One region of the Brachybacterium fresconis genome, then DNA from elsewhere that is predicted to be linked to it. Evidence: riboswitches for the same ligand, from Rfam matches in the RefSeq annotation. Region 1 holds a riboswitch; each other region holds the start of a gene.

What was found. Region 1 has a riboswitch for thiamine pyrophosphate ahead of JOF44_RS04500 (3-oxoacyl-ACP reductase). Riboswitches for the same ligand answer to the same signal wherever they lie in the genome.
Region 2: another riboswitch for thiamine pyrophosphate. It lies ahead of JOF44_RS07160 (YkoF family thiamine/hydroxymethylpyrimidine-binding protein); the one in region 1 lies ahead of JOF44_RS04500 (3-oxoacyl-ACP reductase).
Region 3: another riboswitch for thiamine pyrophosphate. It lies ahead of JOF44_RS19150 (ECF transporter S component); the one in region 1 lies ahead of JOF44_RS04500 (3-oxoacyl-ACP reductase).

Annotation. Positions count from the first base shown of each region.
Region 1 is NZ_JAGIOC010000001.1:975,088-979,414, reverse strand. Features, by position in the region: gene JOF44_RS04515 (thymidylate synthase) at 1-870, shown strand, start outside; gene JOF44_RS04510 (class I SAM-dependent methyltransferase) at 867-1,622, shown strand; gene JOF44_RS04505 (NUDIX hydrolase) at 1,623-2,048, shown strand; TPP riboswitch at 2,184-2,303, shown strand; gene JOF44_RS04500 (3-oxoacyl-ACP reductase) at 2,398-3,174, shown strand; gene JOF44_RS04495 (MFS transporter) at 3,399-4,327, opposite strand, start outside.
Region 2 is NZ_JAGIOC010000001.1:1,568,245-1,572,571, reverse strand. Features, by position in the region: gene purQ (phosphoribosylformylglycinamidine synthase subunit PurQ) at 15-740, opposite strand; gene purS (phosphoribosylformylglycinamidine synthase subunit PurS) at 740-997, opposite strand; gene JOF44_RS07170 (MBL fold metallo-hydrolase) at 1,307-2,035, shown strand; gene JOF44_RS07165 (protein-L-isoaspartate O-methyltransferase family protein) at 2,045-2,623, shown strand; TPP riboswitch at 2,680-2,788, shown strand; gene JOF44_RS07160 (YkoF family thiamine/hydroxymethylpyrimidine-binding protein) at 2,829-3,548, shown strand; gene JOF44_RS07155 (ECF transporter S component) at 3,545-4,177, shown strand; gene JOF44_RS07150 (ATP-binding cassette domain-containing protein) at 4,290-4,327, shown strand, end outside.
Region 3 is NZ_JAGIOC010000001.1:4,321,258-4,325,584, reverse strand. Features, by position in the region: gene JOF44_RS19160 (M13 family metallopeptidase) at 1-1,100, shown strand, start outside; gene JOF44_RS19155 (hypothetical protein) at 1,097-1,669, shown strand; TPP riboswitch at 1,692-1,799, shown strand; gene JOF44_RS19150 (ECF transporter S component) at 1,846-2,427, shown strand; gene JOF44_RS19145 (ATP-binding cassette domain-containing protein) at 2,405-4,327, shown strand, end outside.

The sequences.
Region 1 (4,327 bases):
CCGGCCCGGCGGTACTGCTTGGCCAGGTCTCGTCGGCAGAACATCATCTTCAACTACGCCGAAGCACTGTGGTACCTCTCAGGGAAGAACGACCTCGACTTCATCCGAACCTACGCACCCTCGATGAGCCGGTACAGTCCCGACGGCCTCAGCCTGCCGGGCACCGGGTATGGTCCCAAACTGCTCAGACACGTCGGCGACGAGACTGCGATCGAACGAATCGTGAACATCCTCCGCGAGGATGACCCTGCGAGCAAGCGTGCCGTTCTGCAGATCTTCGACGACTCCGAAGACATCTACCGCCGCAACATCGACGTCTCCTGCACGCTGGCTCTCCAGCTGTTGCGCCGTGAGGACCGTCTGCACATGGTCGCGTTCATGCGCGCCAACGACGCGTACATGGGACTGCTCAACGACACGTTCTCCTTCACGTTCATCCAAGAATTTCTCGCCTCGATGCTGGGCCTGACCCCGGGTGTGTACATCCACAACGTCGGCTCGATCCACATCTACGAAAAAGACCTCACCAAGGTGCACACCCTCCTCGGCGGCGATGATCAGACGATCGTGGAGGAACCCAGCACTCTTCCACGGCTGCCCTCGGGGGCGAGCCTGGACCAGGTGCACCAGGTCCTCGCCCTGGAGAAGTCGATCCGTGCAGACGAGCTCCCAGGCCGCGCACTGGCGACCCTTGATCTTCCGGAAGCGTGGGTCGACATTGTCCGCCTGTTCTGGATCCACCGGCAACTCCAATACCAACGACCAGTCGACCCATCGATTATCGGCGACCTCCATCCCCTCCACCGGGAGCTGGTCGTGAGCCGATGGCCCAGCATCGAAAACGCGCGTGTGAGGGCGGTGCAGCAGTGACGACATCATGGACGACTCCGGCAGTCTCAGCAGGGTTCGATGCCTATGACGACTATGTCGAAAACCGACTGGCTTATACCCCGCTCGTCAATGACCTCCAAACTGCTTGCGGCCGAGGGGGGATCGTGCTCGATTATGGGTGCGGCAGCGGAAAAGTCTCACGACGCCTCCTCGACGCCGGAGCCGCAGCACAGGTCGTCGGAGTCGACATCAGCACCGACATGATCACCCTCGCCCGGGCGCAGACCCCGCAACCGGCCGCGCGATTCCACACCATCGACAGCGGCCACGTTCCCTACCCGGATGACACATTCGATGCGATCGTGTGCTGCTTCGTATTCATCAACGTGCCCACACGCGAGGAACTGAGAGCGATCGCCCGCGAGCTCGCCCGAGTGCTTACACCGACCGGCAGACTCTTCATCGTCGATAGCAACCCGGCGGCCACAGGAGTACCGTTCCCGACCTTCCGCAGCGGCGAGCCCGGCAGAGGCTACCGTGACGGAGACGAACGCAAGGTCAGCTTGCAGATCCCCGGCACCGGGATCCTCGAGCTTGTCGACCGGCACTGGTTCATCAGCACCTACGAGGCGGTGCTGACCGAGGCCGGCTTCACAGTCGACAAGGTCACCGACCGCGGAGCACAAACCGTAGAGGACGTCGGCTCCCAGGCACCTATCGACCATCCACCGTTCATGCAGATCACAGCCCACCTCCAAGACCACTCCGAGTCGACGATCGGGGCGGGGTAGATGACGCGCGACGCTTCCTACCCGAAGCCGGCGACGCTGGCGGCAGTGGTCCGAAAAGGACGTGTACTCCTTATCCGGCGTGCCCACATGCCCGACGCCGAGCGCTGGGCATTCCCCGGGGGCAAGATCGAACCCGGCGAGACCCTGACCGCCGCGACCGCGCGCGAACTCGCCGAGGAAACAGGAGTCCTCGCCACACCCGGTGATGTCTTCGATGCTGTCGACGTCATCGATGCCGACCACAATCTGCATTACGTCCTGATCGCAGTGCTCTGCCGATGGGAACGAGGGGAACCGGTCCCGGACGATGACGCACTCGAAGCGGCATGGTTCACCCTCGAGGAAATGGCTGCGATACCGGTCGCGGAAACATTCAACGTCCGCGCTATCGCCCAAACCGCGCTCGAGCTGGAACGCAAGCAATAGGAACACTCAAGAAGCCAGAATGCCCATTTGCCGGATAGCACGTAGTGATATCAGGTGTTCTGTGACAGCGATTCCAGTAACGAAGAATCAGGCCGTCCGAAGCTTGTGGAGAGTGTGGTTTCCGTGATGTGATGGTGGCGTGACACGGGGCGCCGCCCGTTCCAGCTTTCGAGCACGGGACGTGGTCGGCTGAGATGACACCCGTTGAACCTGATCCAGTTAGCACTGGCGAAGGGAATGTCCGGACTTTCACCCGCCGACAATGTTGGCGGTGTCAGCGCACCGAAGAGCAACTTTCGCTCTTCGGTGCGCACGGGTTGCCTTCGCCTCGATATCGAGAGGCATACACATGGCACACACTATTCTCCCCCTCACCGAGCAGATCGTCCTCGTCACCGGCGGCGCCCGCGGACTCCGAGCTGCGATCACTCGCGCGTTCCTGGCCCAGGGTGCGCGAGTGGTCATCGACTACCACACCTCCCAGGACGCCGCGGAGGACCTCGCCGCCGCCCACCCCGGAAAGGCGATCGCAATCCGGGCTGATGTCCGCGACCGCGCCCAGGTCGATGCCCTCGTCGCTGAGGCCGCCGATCGCTTTGGCGGTCCGATCACCACGGTCGTGAACAACGCGCTGGCTGACTTCTCCTTCAACGGCGACGCCCGCTCCCACGCGGACCAGATCTCCTACGAGGAGATCACCGCACAGTTCACCGGCTCCGTGCATGGGCCTCTCAACGTCATCCAGGCCACCCTTCCCGGCATGGTCGAGGCGGGCTTCGGCCGGATCGTCAACATCGGTACGAACCTCTTCCAGCACCCCGTCGTGCCCTACCACGACTACACCGCGGCGAAAGCAGCGCTGCTGTCCCTGACACGCACCTTCGCCGACGATCTCGGCCCGCAGGCCATCACGGTGAACATGGTCTCCGGGGGGCTGCTGCTGACCACCGACGCCTCGGCGGCGACCCCTGAGGCGGTCTTCGAGGGCATCGCCGCGGGCACCCCGCTGCGGGCGGTGACGACGCCGGATCAGCTCGCCGACCCAGTCGTATTCTTCGCTTCCCCGTGGGCCAGGGGTGTGACGGGTCAGAACCTCATCGTCGACGGCGGACTCGTCAAGGGGTGAGCGGCGTGGAAGGCAAGCAGGCCCACTTCAACCTCTTCATCCACGGTGTCGGTCATCGCAGCGCGGCCTGGTGGTCACCGCCACGTCGTGCAGCGCAACGACCGACTGCGCCTCGTCCCTGAACACCGTGACCACGCCTCTCTCATCTCACTCTTCGTTTAAGCAGAGCCCCTGCAGAAGCCCCGTTCATTCCCTTGACGGACACGCCGTCAACACCCTTCGGTCTAGATTTCTGGGGCGCTCTTCTCTCCGTGGGCTCGGAGCATGCCGAAGGCGACGAGGCCCGCCGCGAGCACGGTCAGAGCGATTCCGCCCCAGGTGACCGCGAGTCGGAACTCCGCGGTCTGCTCGGTCGGCCAGGCCGATGCGGTGAGGTGCCCGGTGAAGATGGCGGCGAGGAAGGTTCCGCTCAGGGCGATGCCCACGGCGGTTGCGAACTCGCCGGCTGTATCGGCCAGGGCCGCGCCGACGGTGGTCCGGTCTTCTGGAACTCCTTTCATGACGTTGGTTCCCGCGACGACGCCGACGACCCGCATTCCCGCCGCGACGAGCACGAGGGCCACAGCGATCCAGACGTATCCGACGCGTCCCAGAAGCGCGTAGACGGCCAGGCCCACGACGACGGCAGAGGCGCTGAGCCAGGCCGCTCGATCGAGTCCGAGCTTGTCGACGAGGATCGAGATGACGGCGCCGCCGGCGACGAGGACGATCACTTGCGGAAGCATGCCCAGTGCTGCCTGGGCGGGCGTCCATCCCCAGTCGAGCTGGAGCTGAAGTGCAACGAGGTACCCGATACCTGCGACGGCGAGGTTGGCTGCGCCTTTGAAGGCCAGTCCGCTGGACACGAGCGGGCTCGCGATCAGCTGCAGGTCCAGCAGGGGGTATTGGAACGAGCGCTCGCGCCAGGCGAATGCTGCCGCGAAAGCGATGGTCGCGGCCACCCCGGCCCAGGGGAACCAGGTGTCTGCGCCCACTTCGACGAAGAGGGCGGGGGCGAGCAATGCGGATGCGATGGCCGCGGTGCCCAGGATGGCTCCCCAGATATCGACAGGATCGCGGTGAAGCTCTTCTGGCCGGTCGGCGGGAATGCCTTTGCGGATCGCGATGAAGGCGATGGCTGCGATCGGCACGTTGACCAGCAGCAGGGTCTGCC
Region 2 (4,327 bases), 590 kb from region 1:
CGGAGGATCGAGGGTCAGGCGACCAGGCTGCGCAGCACCGAGGTGAACATGCTCAGCCCGTCGACGCCCGTGCGGGTGCCCGCCCCGGGCTCGTCGGGGCCGAAGCCCGTCTCGACGGCATGTTCGGGATGGGGCATCAGCCCCACGACGTTGCCCTCGGCGTTGGTGACACCGGCGATGTCGTGCCGGGACCCGTTGGGGTTGGACTCGAAGCCGGCCGGGCCGTGGGAGGCGCCGGCGGTGTAGCGGAACACGACGCGCTGTTCGGCCTCGAGCTCGGCCAGGGTGCGCTCGTCGGCCACGTACTGGCCGTCCTGGTTCTTCAGCGGGATCCGGATGACCTGGTCCTGCTCGTACTCGGTGGTCCAGGCGGTGCGGGTGTTCTCGACCCGCAGCGGCTGGTCGCGGCAGAGGAAGGAGCGGTGGGAGTTCTTGATCATCGCGCCCGGCAGCAGATGCGTCTCGCACAGCACCTGGAACCCGTTGCAGATGCCGAGGACGGGCATCCCGCCGCGGGCGGCGTCGACCACCTTGTCCATCACCGGGGCGAAGCGGCTGATCGCGCCGGCGCGCAGGTAGTCGCCGTAGGAGAAGCCGCCGGGCAGCACGATCGCCTCGACGTCCAGCAGATCGTCCTCGCCGTGCCACAGCGCGACCGGATCGCCGCCCGCCAGGCGCACGGCCCGCAGGGCGTCGCGGTCGTCGAGCGTGCCGGGGAAGGTCACCACACCGATGCGCATCAGGCCTGGCCCTCCTCGACATCGAGGGCGGTGACGTCCTCGATCACGGGGTTGGACAGCAGGGTGGTGGCGGCCTCGCGGAGGTTCGCGAGCACCGCGTCGGTGACCTCGCCCTCGACCTCGAGCTCGAACCGCTTGCCCTGGCGCACGGAGCTGATCCCCTCGAAGCCCAGGCGGGGCAGCGCCGCGGCGACGGCCTTCCCCTGCGGGTCGAGGATCTCCGGCTTCGGCATGACATGGACCACGACGCGGGGCATGGGGCGCTCTCCTGGAGGACATCGGCCGCTCGCGGGCGGCCGGACGGGTGCGTTCTGCTGGGCGGGACGGGAGCGGCTCCCGGGCTCACCGACGATCTCGGTGCCGACCCCGGCCATCGTACCGAGCCGCGGGGGCCCGGCGGGGGAGCGCCCAGCACCCGGCGGCGGCAGAGTCCGGCCGGCGGGTGCCCGGCGACCCGGGGGAGAGCTCGGCGCCCGGCGGTCGGCGCCCGGCGCGCGACCCCTCGCGCCCTGCGGCGAATCAGGTTACGTTCGTCGTGTCCGAGTCCACCGATGCCGGAGGCAGCGATGAAGATCCGTCACCTCGTCCATTCATGCCTGCTCGTCGAGACCGCCGGGAGACGGCTCCTGGTCGACCCGGGCGGCTTCAGCGGGCGGGCCGTGCGCGCTCTGGGTCCCGGGACCCTCAGCACGATCGATGCCATCGCGATCACCCATCAGCATCCCGACCACCTCGATCGCGCCCTGCTGGCCGAGGTGCTCGCGGCGAGCCCGGACGCGATCGTGATCGCGGAGCCGGAGACCGCGACGCAGCTGGCAGAGCCGGCCGAGGACGTCCCGGCGGTGGACGGCGAGCGTCTGCTCCCGCTGAGCGCCGGGGCCGCCCACGAGTTCCCGCCCGTCGGCGATGACCCGGCTCTGAGGATCAGCGCCGTCGGGGGCCAGCACGCGATCATCCATCCCGACATCCCCCGGGTGGGCAACACGGGTCTGGTGCTCACCGCCGGCGACTCTCCGCGCCTCGGCATCACCGGGGACTCCCTCGAGCCGGTCCCCGAGTTCCACGGGATCGACGTGCTCGCCTTCGCGGTCGTCGCGCCGTGGTCGAAGATGTCCGAGACCATCGACTTCCTGCGCAGCGTCCGCCCGGTCCTCGCCCTGCCCGTGCACGAGGCGATCGCCAGCGACGTCGGCCGACCGATCTTCCTGCGCCAGTCCACGAACCTCGCCCCCGAGGGCACCGAGGTGCGCGACTGGCCGGCCGACGGCGTCGTCGAGATCACCTCGAGGGGATGAGTGGTCGTCATGGAGCACGACGCCGACGCCGTGGACCTCGCCTTCCGAGCGGTTCGGCGTGCCCGGTTCCTGCCCGAGGAGCAGCGTGATCGGGCGGACCAGGACGCCCCGCTCCCCATCGGCCACGGCCAGACGAACTCGCAGCCCTACACGGTCGCCGTCATGCTCCGGCTGCTCGACGTGCCGCTCGGTGGCAGGGTGCTCGACCTGGGCTCCGGGTCGGGGTGGACGACGGCGCTGCTCGCACAGCTCGCCGGACCCGGCGGGAGGGTGATCGGCGTGGAGCGCCAGGAGGCGCTCATCGAACCGTCGCGACAGGCCCTCGTCGCCGCCGACCCCGCGGGCGTGGCGGAGATCCGGCTCGCCCGCCCGGGTGTGCTGGGCGCCCCGGAGGACGGCCCCTACGACCGGATCCTGGTCTCCGCCGAAGCGCGCGAGGTCCCTCACGCGCTGCTCGACCAGCTGGCCGAGGGCGGGGTGATGGTGATCCCCGTGGGGACGACGATGCATCGCCTCGAGCGCCGCGGGGGCCGGGTGCGGGACACCGAGCACGGCGGGTTCCGCTTCGTCCCCCTGGTGGAGGACTGAGCGCGCGTGCCGGCGCATGGACAGGTCTGCGGCACGCTCCCGTCGGCGGCTACAGTGGCCGTGTGCACGGGAGCCCGGTGAGCCGGGCTGAGAGGGAGTACTCCGACTCCGACCGTAGAACCTGATCCGGATCATGCCGGCGCAGGGAGCCTCCGCAGGGCGAGAGCCGCTGTGCGTCCGTGCCGCGTCGTGAAAGGCACGGATCGTGACCACCGCTGCTGCATCGTCCGTTTCTCCCGCCTCGTCCGCCGCCCCGGGGGAGGGGAGAGCCCCGACCGCCTCCGCGGACCCTGTCGAGACCCCGCTGGGCTTCGGGGTGGGCGCCCGGATCACCGCCGCCGTCATGGCCGACGACTACGCCCGGATCCTCGGCGAGACGCTCTCCGGTCTCGACGAGAGCTCTCTGGTGCGCGAGACCGGCGACGTCTCCACCTATGTCGGAGGTCACGAGGCGGACCTCCTGCGCTGGCTGATCGACCTCGGCGAGGGACTCGCCCGCACCGAGCACCACGCCGCGCTGACCGTGCACCTGTCCCGCGGCTGCCCTGGCGAGGTCGTCTGCGAGCTGCCCGGCGGCGCCGGGCCGCGTCGCGCCGAGGTCCCGCCCCCGCGCCGGACCGGGCGGTTCGCCACCGCGGAGTGGGCCCTGTACCCCTTGGCCGACCAGGTCGCCGCGGACGGCACCGCCCCCGACCACATGCGGGACATCTGCGCGGCGATCGATCATGCCCGCGACCTGGGCACCTTCCGCGGCTCCGAGCACTTCGCGACCCGGCTCGAGGGGGACGTCGGGGACGTGCTCGCGACCGCGCTCGCCGGATGGGTGCTGGTGGGGCGCGGCGTCCAGCACGTGACCAGCCATCTCACGGTCAGCCTCAACAGTCCCTCGCACGAGGTCCGGGACCTCGGGACGGTGACGCGATGACCGCCCGGGCCCGCGGCCGGCTGGACCTGCGCGAGATCGTGCTGGTGGTGGTGCTCGGAACCGTCTTCGGCTTCCTGTACTGGGTGTTCGTCCAGACTTGGAACGCTCTGGCGATCGCCATGGGGCCCGCCGGGGACCTCGCCCAGCACGTCCTGGCCGGGTCCTGGTTGCTGGTGGGGCCCGTCGCGGTCGCGATCATCCGCCGCCCGTTCAGCGGAGTGATCGCGGAGATCCTCGCGGCCGTCGTCGAGGTCGTGTTCCTGGGCAGTCCCGTCGGTCCGCTGCTGCTGCTGTCCGCCGCGCTGCAAGGGGCGGGCAGCGAGCTGCCCTTCGCACTGACCCGGTACCGCCGGTTCGGATGGGGCACCTACGCCCTCTCCGGCGCCCTCGGCGCGGGTCTGGTCTTCTTCTGGACCGCCGTGCGGATGGGCTGGTACGGGCAGGACATCCTGGGGCTGCGACTGGGAATGCAGGTGGTCTCCGGCATCGTCCTCGGCGGCCTGCTCGCCAAGGTCCTGGTCGACGCCCTGGTGCGCACCGGAGTGCTCGACAACTTCGCGATCGGCGGATCCCGGCAGAGCGCGGATCCGAGGACGGTCGACGACGCCCCCGCCCGCCGTGTCCGCTGAGGCGTCGCCACCCGGTCGCGCCGGGCGGGCGGATCGCGTCGTCGCAGCCTGTGCGGAGCGCCCGACGGGACGCGCCCCCGCGGGCTGCGGCGCGGCCGAGGGTGACCGGCCGGTGGTCCGGGCCGAGGACCTCGAGGTCGTCCTGCCCTC
Region 3 (4,327 bases), 3.3 Mb from region 1:
ACGCCCCGTACCTGCATGCGGATCTGGTCGAGGAGGACTTCGCCTTCTCCGGCAGGGTGCTCTCCGGCGCCGAGGAGCTGCGGGAGCGCTGGAAGCGCGCGGTCGCCTTCGTCGAGGGCGCCGTGGGCTTCGCCGTCGGCCGCGAGTACGTCGCCCTCCATTTCCCGCCGGCCCACAAGGAGCGCATGACCGTCCTGGTCGACGCACTGATGGACGCCTACCGCGACTCGATCACCTCGCTTCCGTGGATGACCCCGGCCACCCGCGAGAAGGCGCTGGCCAAGCTCGAGAAGTTCACCGCGAAGATCGGCTATCCCGAGCGCTGGCGCACCTACGACGGCCTCGAGATCGTTCCCGGCGACCTGGTCGCCACGGTGCGGGCCTCCCGCCGCTTCGACGCCGACTTCGAGTACGCCAAGGTGGGCGGTCCGATCGACGAGACCGAATGGCACATGACCCCGCAGACGGTCAACGCCTACTACAACCCCGGCGCCAACGAGATCGTCTTCCCCGCCGCGATCCTCCAGCCGCCGTTCTTCGACGCCGAGGCCGAGGACGCCGTGAACTTCGGCGGCATCGGGGCGGTCATCGGACACGAGGTCGGCCACGGCTTCGACGACCAGGGCTCCAAGTACGACGGGGACGGCAACCTCGCCTCCTGGTGGACCGACGAGGACCGCGAGGCCTTCGACGCCCGTGCCGCGACCCTCATCGCCCAGTACTCCGAGCTCTCCCCCCGCGAGCTCGACGACGTCCACCGCGTCAACGGCGCCCTCACCATCGGTGAGAACATCGGTGACCTCGGCGGGCTCTCGATCGCGCTGGCGGCCTACCGCGGCAGCCGCTCGGCGCGCGAGGTCGACGCCGTCCTGGACGGCTTCACCGGGCTGCAGCGGGTGTTCCTGTCCTGGGCGACGGTGTGGCGCGGCAAGAACCGTCCCCAGGAGGCGATCCGCCGCCTCGCCGTGGACCCGCATGCGCCGATGGAGTTCCGCTGCAACACGGTGGTCTCGAATCTCGAGGCGTTCCATCTGGCCTTCGACGTGCGCGAGGGCGACGGGATGTACCGCGCCCCCGAGCAGCGCGTGACGATCTGGTGAGCGGGCGGCCGGACGCCCCCTTCTATGTCGGCACCACCCGTCCGTCCGGGGTCGGGTGGACCCGCATCGGCCTGACCGCACTGGCCGGCGTGATCGTCACCCTGCTGATGGCCAGCCGCAGCTCGGTGCTGGCCGCCGCGGTGATCGCGGGCCTGTTCGCCCTGCTGACGCTGTGGACCTGGATGGGCCAGCACTCCCGCTTCCTGGTCGACGAGCGCGGGGTGACCGTGAGCCTCGGCGGCTTCCTGCCGCGGGCCAGCTGGCCCGTGGAGGACTTCCGCACCGTGCAGTACCGCACGCTGGCGGCGAACACGGTGGGCGTGACCCTCGGCGGCTACGGCTGGCGCCGTGGCAAGGCGACCTCCTCGACCCGCGCCGAGCTGACGCCCGTCGGCGATCGCAAGATCTTCACCACCGGACAGACCCAGCAGCCGCACCGGATGATGGTCACCCGCGCCGGCACCATGGTGGAGATCATCGGCCGCTCCGGCACGAACTACCTGCTGTCCCCCGAGGACGTCGAGGGCACGGCCGAGGCGATCGACCAGGCGATCCGTTCGCGGCGCTGAGGGGCTAGACTGGCTCACGGTCATCGACTGACAGGGGAGCACCACCAGGGTGCTGAGAGTGCGCGTTCCAGCGCAGACCCTCGAACCTGATCCGGCTCGCACCGGCGTAGGGAGTCGGGATTTCCGCGAGGCGCCGACGGCGTCCCGCGCCCCTTCCGCTCGTGGAAGGAGACGTGATGACACGCTTTCGCACTCTCGACCTGCTGGTCACCGTGCTGATCGGAGCGGCCTTCGGGGTCGCGTTCCTGGGCTACGGGCAGCTGTACACCCTGATCGGGCCGCTGACGGCGGCGTTCAAGCCCGCCGAGGGCCTGCTCGCCGGGATCTGGTTCCTGCCGGCCGTGCTGGCGGCCCTGATCGTCCGCAAGCCGGGTGCCGCCCTGCTCGCCGAGATGATCGCCGCGGTCGTCTCGATGCTGCTGGGCAGCCAATGGGGCTGGGGCACCGCCGTCTCCGGGCTGATGCAGGGCGGCGGGGTCGAGCTGGTCTTCCTGCTGACCCGCTACCGCCGTTTCACCCTGCCCGTCGCGGTCCTCGGCGGCATGGCCTCCGCCCTGCTGGAATGGGGGTGGGAGAAGATCGCCTACTACCCGGAGATGAGCTGGCCGTACTCGCTGACGATGCTGGCGTTCTTCCTCCTCTCCGGTGCTGTGCTGGCCGGGGGCCTGGGCTGGGCCGCCTCCCGCGCGCTGGCGGCCACCGGTGCCGTCGACTCGCTGCCGGCGGGACGTGAGCATGTCCGCGCCACCGAGGCCTGAGACGACCGGGGAGCTCGCGCTCTCCGGCCTCACCTGGCGCCCCCTCACCCGCGCCGAGCCGACGATCGCCGGGCTGGACCTGGCGATCCCGGCCGGCGAGCGGGTGCTGCTGGCGGGCGCCAGCGGCAGCGGGAAGTCGACCGTGCTGCGGGCCCTGGCCGGCCTGCTCGACCCGGAGACCGGCCAGGGCACAGGGGTTCCGGGCCCGCCCGATCGGCCCGGGGAGCGTGGCCTGCTGCTGCAGAATCCCGCCGACGCCCTGGTCGCGGCGACGATCCGGCGGGATGTCGCCTTCGGTCCCGAGAACGCGGCCCTGTCCCGTCCCGCGATCGGGCAGCGAGTGGCCGATGCCCTGCCGGCGGCGCGGGTGGAGCTCGACCTCGAGCGGGCCCCGCTCGAGACCAGCGGCGGCCAGCAGCAGCGCATCGCCCTGGCCGGAGCTCTCGCGCTGAGGCCGGACGTGCTGCTGCTGGACGAGCCGACGAGCATGCTCGACGCGGCGACGGCCGAGCAGGTGCGCTCGGCGATCCTCACCGCCGCCGGGGATCGCACCCTGGTGCTCGCCGAGCACCGGATCGAGCCGTGGCTGCCCCACGTCGACCGGCTCGTCGTGCTGGGTCCGCAGGCCCGCATCCTGCTGGACGTCGACGCCGCCACCGCCCTGACCGAGCACCGGAACGCCCTGGTGGCGGCGGGGATGCTGGAGGGCCAGGACGCCGCGGACGGCCCCGCGCCGCGGATGGTCGCCCCGGAGGCCGCCGTGGTCGCGGCGCTGCACGGCGTCACGGTCCCTGCACGGGGGCTCACGCGCCCTGTCGACCTCACGGTCCGTGCGGGATCCCTGGGCGTCCTGACCGGTCCCAGCGGGGCCGGCAAGACCACGCTGCTGCGCGTGCTGACCGCGGCAGGCCCGCCCGCCCTCGGCACCGCGCAGCGTCCTGCCCCCTCCCGCCTCGCGACCGTGCCGCAGGATCCCGAGCACTCCTTCGTCGCCGCCACCGTGGCCGAGGAGCTGCGCGCCTCCCCCTGGGCCGACGACGAGCAACTGGCCGATCAGCTGCTCGAACGCGCCGATCTCGTCCACCTCGCCCGCGCCAACCCCCACCGTCTCTCCGGCGGCGAGCAGCGACGTGTCGCGATCGCCGCCGCGCTGGCCCAGAAGCCCGATCTGCTGGTGCTCGACGAGCCCACCGTCGGCCTCGATGCCCGCCGGCGCGAGGCCGTCCTGGGTCTGCTCGAGGACGCCGCCGCCCGCGGCTGCGCGGTGCTGGCCGCCTCCCACGATCCGTCCCTGATCGCCCGCGCCGGAGACCGGTTCGACCTGGCGGCGCCCGACCCCGAGGCGGTGCCTCGGTCCCGCCCGCGCCGCCGGATCCCGGCCGACGCCCTGAACCCGCTGACGCTGTGCCTGATCGGGATCCTCGCAGCGATCGGATCCTTCGCCGTCCAGACCTGGCAGGGCGGACTGCTCGCGCTGGTGCCGCTGGTGCTGCTCGGTCCGCTCGCCGTCCGCTCGCTGCGCGGCGGCCTGCTGCGCCTGGTGCCGATCGCGCTGTCGGCCGCCTCTCTCGCCTGGACCACGGCGCTGCTGGGCGAGGCCCCGGCGCTGTCCGGTCAGGCCTGGCTGCTGGGGCTGAAGGAGGCGGCCCGGATCGGCGTCTTCGTCGCCCCCGGGGTGCTGGCCCTGGGCAGCGTGGCTCCGACGCCCCTCGGGGATGCCCTCGGCGGACGGCTGCATCTGCCGGCGCGCCCCGTCGCCGCCGGGGTCCTCGCCCTGGTGCGGGTGGGGCATCTGGGCCGGCAGTGGGAGATCATCACCCGCACCCGGATCCAGCGCGGCCTGGGCTCGGCCCGCTCGCCGCAGCTGCTGGCGAGCGCGACCCTGGCCCTCCTGGTCGAC